Rhodothermus marinus: one gene and its partner. The protein of the gene in region 1 interacts with the protein of each later gene in a pairwise test. Links are inferred from orthologs where the notes say so. Each region holds a gene or a part of one and is shown in the gene's direction. Other genes may lie near its edges.

Region 1 (4,357 bases):
CCCGGTGGCCGTGATCTTGATCACGTCGGCGCCGCGCTTGATGGCCAGCCGGGCACCCCGGCGGGCGCTGGCCACGCCATTGACCACCCCTTCGGCTTCGGTCGGAATGCCCAGAATGTCCTCGCGGAAGCCGTTCGTGGGATCGGCGTGCCCGCCCATGATGGCCAGGCTTTTGCCCGCTACGAACATACGGGGACCGACGATCCAGCCCTGGCTGATCGCATCCCGGAGCGCCAGATCGATCCCTTCGTTACCGCCCACGTCGCGTACCGTGGTGAAGCCCGCCATCAGCGTACGCCGGGCATAGACCGAAGCCCGGAGCGCCTGCAGCGCGGGCGACATCTGAAACCGATCCAGGTAGCCCCCTTTCCGGCTTTCCATCGACAGGTGCGTGTGCATGTCGATCAGGCCGGGCAGGCAGTAAGCCCGGCGTAGATCGACCACCTGATCGCCTTCCTGCGGCGTGACAAAGCCGGACTGCACCGCTTCGATACGTTCACCACGCACGATGATGGTGCGCTCGGATATGGGTTCCGGGGAGACGCCGGGGTCGATGACCGTGCCGCAATGCACGAGCAGACGGCCGGAAGCGGGCTGCGCCTGCACGCCGGCGGCCAGTCCGAGTAGCAGCAGGAAAATGCACCAGCGCATGGCTGCAACGGGTTGGTGGTTCGCGGATGCCTTCAGCATACGACATTTCGCACACAGAAGGAACACCCTCCGGCGGCGCGCATAGGCTTGCGCTGCCATGCACGAGGAACCCATGGAAAAAGCGCCGACAGGGCGTCCCGGCCTGCTCGAAGCGTTCTGGCTGCTGAGCGCACTGCGCGTGGCGGTCCGGACGGCCGTCGCCGTACGCGCCCGACGCGAAGCACTACCGCTTCGGGTACGGCTGCGTCGGGAAGTGCGCCGACTGCGGCGGTTGCTCGACCGCCTGCAACTGGCGCTGCTCTACGCGGACGTCGTCGGAGACCAGACGCTCGATGCCGCGCTGCTGCGGCGCTTCGATCTGCTACTCACCGCCCGGGAGGTGGCCGACGCCTGGCGCACGCTCCATCAGGATCTGCTGCAATGGTACCCCGAGGTCCCGGCCTCGCTCGTGGAGGCGGTGCGGCGGGCGGCGCGCCGATTCGACCGCCTGGACGCCGAGTCGCCCGCCATCCGGTGGCAGGCGGCCCTGCACTTCGGAAACCGCGTGTTACGGGCCGTTCGGCACATGCTGCGCCGGAAGCGCTGAGAACTTCGACAGGGGCCGGGCGTACCACATCTGCTTGGTATTTGTCGAAAAAATCCGGTTTTTGCCGGTTATCAGGGAGTGGCAACTTCTATGCGTACGCGTCCTGCTGAGGCTTCGAACTACGTTGCTTCCAATATCCAGATTCTCGAAGGGCTCGAAGCGGTTCGCAAACGGCCCGCCATGTACATCGGGGATGTGGGCATTCGTGGCCTGCATCACCTGGTTTACGAGGTGGTGGACAACGCGATCGACGAGGCGATGGCGGGCTATTGCGACCGCATCGCCGTGACGATCAACGAAGACGGTTCCATCACGGTCGAAGACAACGGTCGCGGTATTCCTGTCGACGAGCACCCGACCGAGAAGCGGTCGGCGCTCGAGGTGGTGATGACCACGCTGCACGCCGGCGGCAAGTTCGACAAGAGCACCTACAAGGTGTCGGGCGGACTGCACGGCGTGGGCGTCTCCTGCGTGAACGCGCTCTCCCGCAAGCTGATTGCGACGGTAAAGCGCGACGGGTACGTCTGGCGTCAGACCTATGCCTACGGCAAGCCGACTTCGCCTGTCGAGCGCGTGCGCCCGATGCGCGAGGACGAAGAGACGGGCACGATCGTCCAGTTCTGGCCGGACCCGACCATCTTCAAGACGGTCGAATTCCGGTTCGACACGCTGGCCGAGCGGCTGCGTGAGCTGGCCTACCTGAACCGCGGCGTGCGTATTTCCATCGAGGACCGGCGCGAGGAGGACGAATCGCTCCGCTACGAAGAGTACTACTTCGAGGGCGGGCTCGTCGAGTTCGTCCAGTACCTCGACGAAACGCGCACGCCCATCCACGACGAGGTCATCTACATCGCGGGTGAGGCCGACGACGTGGTCGTCGAGGTGGCGCTGCGCTACAACGACGGCTACGCGGAAAACGTGCTCTCGTTCGTGAACAACATCAACACGCACGAGGGCGGTACGCACGTGGCCGGCTTCCGCACGGCGCTCACGCGCACGCTCAAGGCCTACGCCGAAAAGAACAACCTGCTGAAGAATTTCAAGGGCGAGCTTTCGGGCGAGGATTTCCGCGAGGGGCTGACGGCTGTCATCTCGGTCAAGGTGCCCGAGCCCCAGTTCGAGGGCCAGACCAAGACGAAGCTGGGCAACTCGGAGGTGCAGGGCATCGTGGCCGGGATCGTCTCGGAGCACCTGAGCCGCTGGCTGGAAGACCATCCCCGCGAAGCCCGGCGTATCCTCGACAAGGTGATCCTGGCGGCCCAGGCCCGCGTGGCCGCCCGCAAGGCGCGGGAGCTGGTCCAGCGCAAAAACGCGCTCAACGGCTCCAGTCTGCCCGGCAAGCTGGCCGACTGCGCCTCGCGTGATCCTTCGAAGTGCGAGCTGTTTCTGGTGGAGGGCGACTCGGCCGGCGGGAGCGCCAAGCAGGCCCGCAATCGGGAGTTTCAGGCCATCCTCCCACTGCGTGGAAAGATCCTGAACGTCGAGAAAGCCCGGCTCGACAAGATCCTGGAAAACGAAGAGATTCGAAACATCGTCACGGCGCTGGGGACCGGACTGGCCACCACCGAGGAGGACTTCGACCTGAGCAAGCTTCGCTACCACCGCATCATCATTATGACGGATGCGGACGTGGACGGCGCCCACATCCGGACGCTGCTCCTGACCTTCTTCTACCGCCAGCTCCGGCCGCTCGTCGAAGGCGGCTACATCTACATCGCGCTGCCGCCGCTCTATCGCGTGAAAGTGGGCAAGACGGAGCGTTACGCCTGGAGCGACGAGGAGCTGCGTCAGATTGTGGAGGAGCTGACCGACGGCCAGCCGCAACGGGCCGTCATCCAGCGCTACAAGGGGCTCGGTGAGATGAATCCGGAGCAGCTCTGGGAGACCACCATGAACCCGGAGACGCGCATCCTGCAGCAGGTGACCGTCGAGGATGCGGCGGCCGCCGACCGGATCTTCTCGATCCTGATGGGCGATGCCGTCGAGCCCCGCCGGAAGTTCATCGAACGGAATGCGCGCTACGCGACGCTTGACGTCTGAGGCGCCGGGCTGCTTCCATGACGCCCGATCTGAGCATCGTCGTCCCGGTCTACGACGAGGCCGCTTCGCTTCCGGAGCTGGCCGAGGAGATCCGCGCCGTCTGCGAGACGCATGGCTATAGCTTCGAAGTGTGGTTCGTGGACGACGGCTCGCGGGACGGCTCCTGGGAGGTCATCGAACGGCTGCACGCCGAAGATCCCCGCTTTGCCGGCGTGCGCCTGCGGCGTAACTACGGCAAAAGCGCGGCGCTGGCGGTGGGCTTCGAGCGGGCTCGCGGCCGCTATGTGGTCACGCTCGACGCCGATCTGCAGGACGACCCGGCCGAAATCCCGGCGCTGATCGAACTGCTGGAATCGGGCTACGACCTGGTCAGCGGCTGGAAGAAACGCCGTCAGGATCCACCCAGTAAGACGATCCCGAGCCGCTTTTTCAACTTCGTCACGCGGAAGCTCTCGGGCATTCCGCTGCACGACTTCAACTGCGGGTTGAAAGCCTACCGGCGCGAGGTGGTGAAGGCGGTGCGCGTCTACGGCGAATTGCACCGCTACATTCCGCTGCTGGCCTACTGGGAGGGCTTCACGCGGATCACGGAAAAGCCGGTGCGCCACCGGCCCCGCAAATACGGCCGCACGAAGTTCGGGCTGGAACGCTTCATCCGGGGCTTCCTGGACCTGATCACGGTGCTGTTCCTGACCCGGTTCATGTCGCGGCCCATGCACTTTTTCGGCACGTTCGGCGTGCTGGCGTTTCTGGCAGGGTTTGTCATCAGCCTGTGGCTTTCGCTGGAAAAACTCATCTGGAATCAGCCGCTCACGAACCGGCCGCTGCTACTGCTGGGTGTGCTGATGATCATGGTGGGCGTGCAGATGTTCACGACGGGGCTGCTCGGCGAGCTGATCATCCGGGAGCGGATGGAGCGGACACCCACTTACCAGGTGGTCGAGGAGCGTCCGCCGGAAGTCGTGCGAACCGTCTGACAACCATGGCCCGTCTGACGCTGGTCGGTCCGGTGGCGCCTTACCGCGGCGGTATCGCCCATTTCACCGAAGCGCTGGGGCAGGCGTTGCAGGCGCGTGGTCA
Region 2 (4,450 bases), 600 kb from region 1 along the record:
CCCGCCGCACGAACGTCTCCGGATCGGGCTGATACTTCCCCTCCCACTCCGGCCGCGACTTGATCTCGATGCTGTAGCGCACCGGTGGGCGGCCCAGTTCGGCCGCGTACACCTCGGCCCGCCGCAGCACATCTTCCAGCCGGGGTTTGGGAGCGGGCACCGGCTCCTGCTGCGGAAAACGCGGATGCCGACGGCTGCCGCAGTCAAAGCGGGCGATCTCCGCGTAGGTCATCCGGTACAGGTTGTAGCGCCGGAACGGTCGCACGGGACGGCCGGACGGCTCCCGGCACAGCGTGGCGGAAAACCAGGGCTCGTGCGATACGACCACCGTGCCGTCGCCCGCAATCACCACATCCATCTCCAGCGCATCCACCCCCAGCTCAATGGCCCGGGCAAAAGCCGGCCAGGTGTTCTCCGGGCGCAATCCCCTGGCTCCTCGGTGCCCCAGAATGTCCGGCGGCACCCGCGTCTCTGTGAAGCCTGTCTCCATTTCACGCAAATGCAAATTTGCCAGAACTTTCCCGTCTCAAAAAATGAGAACTTTTTTCATCTTGCGCGTTCGCTTCACCGGGTCTTTTTTCCTATTTTGGGATGTTCCCCGGCGGAAAATGTCCGCTGCGATCGCATCGTTCTCAATCGGTTCGGCATCAATCATATTCAGCAGAAATGGAAGCAGAAAAACCTCGCATTATTCCTGTCAATATTGAGGAGGAAATGAAATCCTCCTACATCGACTATTCCATGTCGGTGATTGTGGGCCGGGCGTTGCCGGACGTACGCGACGGGCTCAAGCCGGTTCATCGCCGCGTGCTCTACGGCATGTACGAACTCGGCCTGACCTCCAGCGCCCCTTACAAGAAAAGCGCCCGTATCGTCGGCGAGGTGCTCGGTAAGTACCACCCGCACGGCGACGCGGCCGTCTACGACACGATGGTGCGCATGGCGCAGGACTTCGCCATGCGCTATCCGCTGGTCGATGGCCAGGGCAACTTCGGCTCGATCGACGGCGACAGTCCCGCCGCCATGCGCTACACGGAAGCACGGCTGACGCGCCTGGCCGAGGAAATGCTGCGGGACATCGACAAGGACACCGTCGATTTTCAGGATAACTTCGACGGCTCGCTGAAAGAGCCCGTCGTGCTGCCGGCCGCCCTGCCCAACCTGATCGTCAACGGCGCCGACGGCATCGCCGTGGGCATGGCGACCAAGATCCCACCGCACAACCTGGGCGAGGCCGTCGATGCGCTCGTGGCCATGATCGACAACCCGGACATCTCGCTGGACGAGCTGCTGAAGCATCTTCCGGCACCGGACTTCCCCACGGGCGGCATCATCTACGGCTACAGCGGCGTCAGGGAAGCCTACGCCACCGGCCGCGGCCGCATCCTGATCCGCGCACGCATCCACGAAGAGGAGATCCGGCCCGGCCGCATGGCGCTCGTCATCACGGAAATCCCCTATCAGGTCAACAAAAGCAGCCTGATTGAGAAGATCGCGCATCTGGTGCGGGAGCGCCGCATCGACGGCATCACGGACATCCGGGACGAAAGCGACCGCGAAGGCCTGCGCGTCGTGCTGGAGCTGCGCAAAGATGCCGTGCCGCTGGTGATTCAGAACCAGCTCTACAAGTACACGCCCTGCCAGCAGACCTTCGGCGTGAACATGGTGGCGCTGGTGAACGGCCGCCCGCGCACGCTCACGCTCAAAGAACTGATGCGCCATTACCTGGATCACCGGCACGAGGTCGTAACGCGGCGCACCCGCTTCGAGCTGCGCAAGGCCGAGGAGCGCGCCCACATCCTGGAAGGGCTCAAGATCGCGCTCGATCACCTCGACCTCGTCATCAACATCATCCGCTATTCGGCCGACCCGGACGAAGCGCGCCAGCGCCTCATGGAAGGCGTACTGCCTGAACGGCTCACGCCGGAGCAGCGCGAGCGGCTGGGGTTGCCCGTCGAACAGACCTCGCATTTCACGCTCACCGAGGCGCAGGCCAACGCGATCCTCGCCCTGCGGCTGAGTCGCCTGACTGGCCTCGAACGCCAGAAACTCGAAGAAGAATACCGGGCGCTGCTGCAGGAAATCGAGCGCCTGCGCAGCATCCTGGCCAGCGAGCCGCTGCGCTGGCAGATCATCCGGGAAGAGCTGCTCGAGCTGAAGCAGAAGTACGCCGACGCACGGCGTACGGAGATCGACTATGCGGGCGGCGGCGACTTTGCCATCGAGGACCTGATCGAAGACGAGCAGGTGGTGGTCACGCTGTCGCACCAGGGCCTGATCAAACGCACGCCGGCGCACATCTACCGGCAGCAGGGCCGCGGTGGCGTGGGCATGAAGGCCAGCGGCATGCGGGAAGATGACTACATCGAGCACCTGTTCGCCTGCAAGAACCACGACTATCTGCTCTTTTTCACGGACCACGGCCGTTGCTACTGGCTGCGCGTCTACGACATCCCGGAGGGTAGCCGCACCAGCCTCGGCCGCTCCATCCGCAACCTGATCCAGATCGCGCCCGACGATCGCGTGCGCACCGTGCTGAACATCCGCAAGGAAGACTTCGAAAATCCGGAATTCCTGCGCACGCACTACGTGCTGATGGCCACGCGCCAGGGCCTGGTCAAGAAAACGGAACTGGAAGCCTTCAGCCGTCCGCGGGCCGACGGCATCATCGCCATCGCCTTTGCCGAAGGCGACGAGCTGATCGAAGCGGTGCTGACCGACGGCCGGGCGCACGTGCTGCTGGCCTCTTCGGGCGGGCGCGTTGTGCGCTTCGACGAAGCGGACGTGCGGCCGATGGGCCGCAACACGCGCGGCGTGCGGGGCATTGCGCTGGAGCCCGGCGAGCAGGTCGTGGGCATGGTGGCCGTCGCCCCTGAAGCCTCGCCCTGCATCCTTTCGATCAGCGCCAACGGCTACGGCAAGCGCACCCCGCTGGAAGAGTATCCCGTCCACCGGCGCGGTGGCAAGGGCGTCTGGACCATGAAGATCACGCCGCGCACGGGCCGACTCATCGCCATCAAGGCCGTGCAGGACACCGACGATCTGATGATCATCACCCAGAACGGCCTGATGATCCGCATCCACGTGGCCGACATCAGCCGCATGGGCCGGCACACCCAGGGCGTCCGGCTGATCCAGCTCAAGCCCGGCGACGCCATTGCCGACGTGACACGCCTGGTCACCGAAGCCCAGGAAGACGAAGCGGCCGCCGCACCGGCCATCGTCTGAGGTTGTCGGCGCACGGCAATTCGGATTTATCCTGACGGCGTCGCCTTCCGGGGCGACGCCGTTTTCTGTTGCATCAGCACGCCCAGGTCAGCACCATGGCGGGCATTTCTCCAGAGCAGGAACTCCTGCAAACCATGGTACATTGAGCCAGAAAAGACGTGCTTGAACCAGGTCATCGGCCTGCTCAACCTGGAAGTTATATGATTTTCCGGGCATCATGGTGCATGTGTGCGGCATCCCATGACCCCCTCAGTCGCTTCGCGACAGCTCCCCCTGAAAGCTTATCTTTACCCACAAGTGCCGTGGGATTAGCAGGAGGATACTTAAGATAACCTTTTACCCCAGCGAAGCAATCAAAGAGGAGCCCCAAATGGATACGGAAAACCCTGAGCTTGATGAGCTGTCCGCCTGGCTTGTGCATGAGTTACACGACGTTGCGCTGGGCGATAAGCGTCTGGAGCGGCGACTGCTCACAACAGGCGCCCAACTGGCGGCCAGGCCTTCGGGATCGATCAATCAGGCCTGTGCCGCTTGGGCCGACACCAAGGCCGCCTACCGGCTCTTTGCGAATGCCAAAACGACCGCCGAAAAGATCCGCGCGCCCCATTATCGCCGCACGCGAGAACGCGCCCGGGGGCACCAACTGCTCTTTGCCCTTCAGGATACGACGTACCTGAACTATACCCATCACCCTGCGACGAAAGGCCTGGGGCCCATCGGCACCGCGCAGCAGAAGCTCTCGGGCCTGGTCATGCACACCGCGCTGCTCATGAGCGAGCAGGGTCTTCCGCTCGGATTGACCAGCCAGGCGATCTGGGCGCGTCCGCCTAAGCGCCCCCGGCGCAGCGCGGAAGCACGACGCAAGCTGCCGCTCGAAGCCAAAGAAAGCGCCAAGTGGCTCAAGGCCCTGCGCCAGAGCCGGGCCGTTGTTCCCCCCGAGGCGCAGCTTATCACCATCGGCGACAGCGAGTCGGACCTTTTTGCGCTGTTTGACCAAGCCCGCACCCTGGAGACCGAGCTGCTGGTGCGGGCCGCCCAGAACCGTTCGGTCTGTGAGCCTGAAGTGGGGCGGCTCTGGGAGGTGATGGGCCGGCAGGCGGTGTGCGGTCAGCTGCAGGTGCTTGTCCCGGCCCGCAAAGGGAAGCCGAAACGCCAGGCCCTGGTCACGGTGCGCTTTGCGCCTGTGAGCTTGAAAGCCCCCCAGCACCTGCGCAAAACGATG

What was found. Proteins that work in one complex are often made in the same cells at the same time.
Region 2: the proteins of gyrB (region 1) and gyrA interact in binary tests that used the Escherichia coli proteins (3 or more experiments, as listed by UniProt). The link is inferred for Rhodothermus marinus from one-to-one orthologs.

Annotation. Positions count from the first base shown.
Region 1 is NZ_AP019797.1:3,323,515-3,327,871, reverse strand. The notes cover bases 807-3,802. They hold gyrB (DNA topoisomerase (ATP-hydrolyzing) subunit B), read left to right. Parts: upstream 807-1,327; coding sequence 1,328-3,277; downstream 3,278-3,802. Other genes in these bases: GYH26_RS14560 (glycosyltransferase family 2 protein), read left to right, coding at 3,295-3,802; GYH26_RS14570 (hypothetical protein), read left to right, coding at 807-1,237. Outside these bases: GYH26_RS14575 (metal-dependent hydrolase family protein), read right to left, coding at 1-651; more of GYH26_RS14570, read left to right, coding at 749-806; more of GYH26_RS14560, read left to right, coding at 3,803-4,254; GYH26_RS14555 (glycosyltransferase), read left to right, coding at 4,260-4,357. UniProt on the Escherichia coli protein: DNA gyrase negatively supercoils closed circular double-stranded DNA in an ATP-dependent manner to maintain chromosomes in an underwound state.
Region 2 is NZ_AP019797.1:2,726,738-2,731,187, forward strand. Bases 359-3,447 are described here. They hold gyrA (DNA gyrase subunit A), read left to right. Parts: upstream 359-666; coding sequence 667-3,228; downstream 3,229-3,447. Other genes in these bases: GYH26_RS11835 (glycerophosphodiester phosphodiesterase family protein), read right to left, coding at 359-490. Also shown: more of GYH26_RS11835, read right to left, coding at 1-358; GYH26_RS11845 (IS4 family transposase), read left to right, coding at 3,599-4,450. UniProt on the Escherichia coli protein: A type II topoisomerase that negatively supercoils closed circular double-stranded (ds) DNA in an ATP-dependent manner to maintain chromosomes in an underwound state.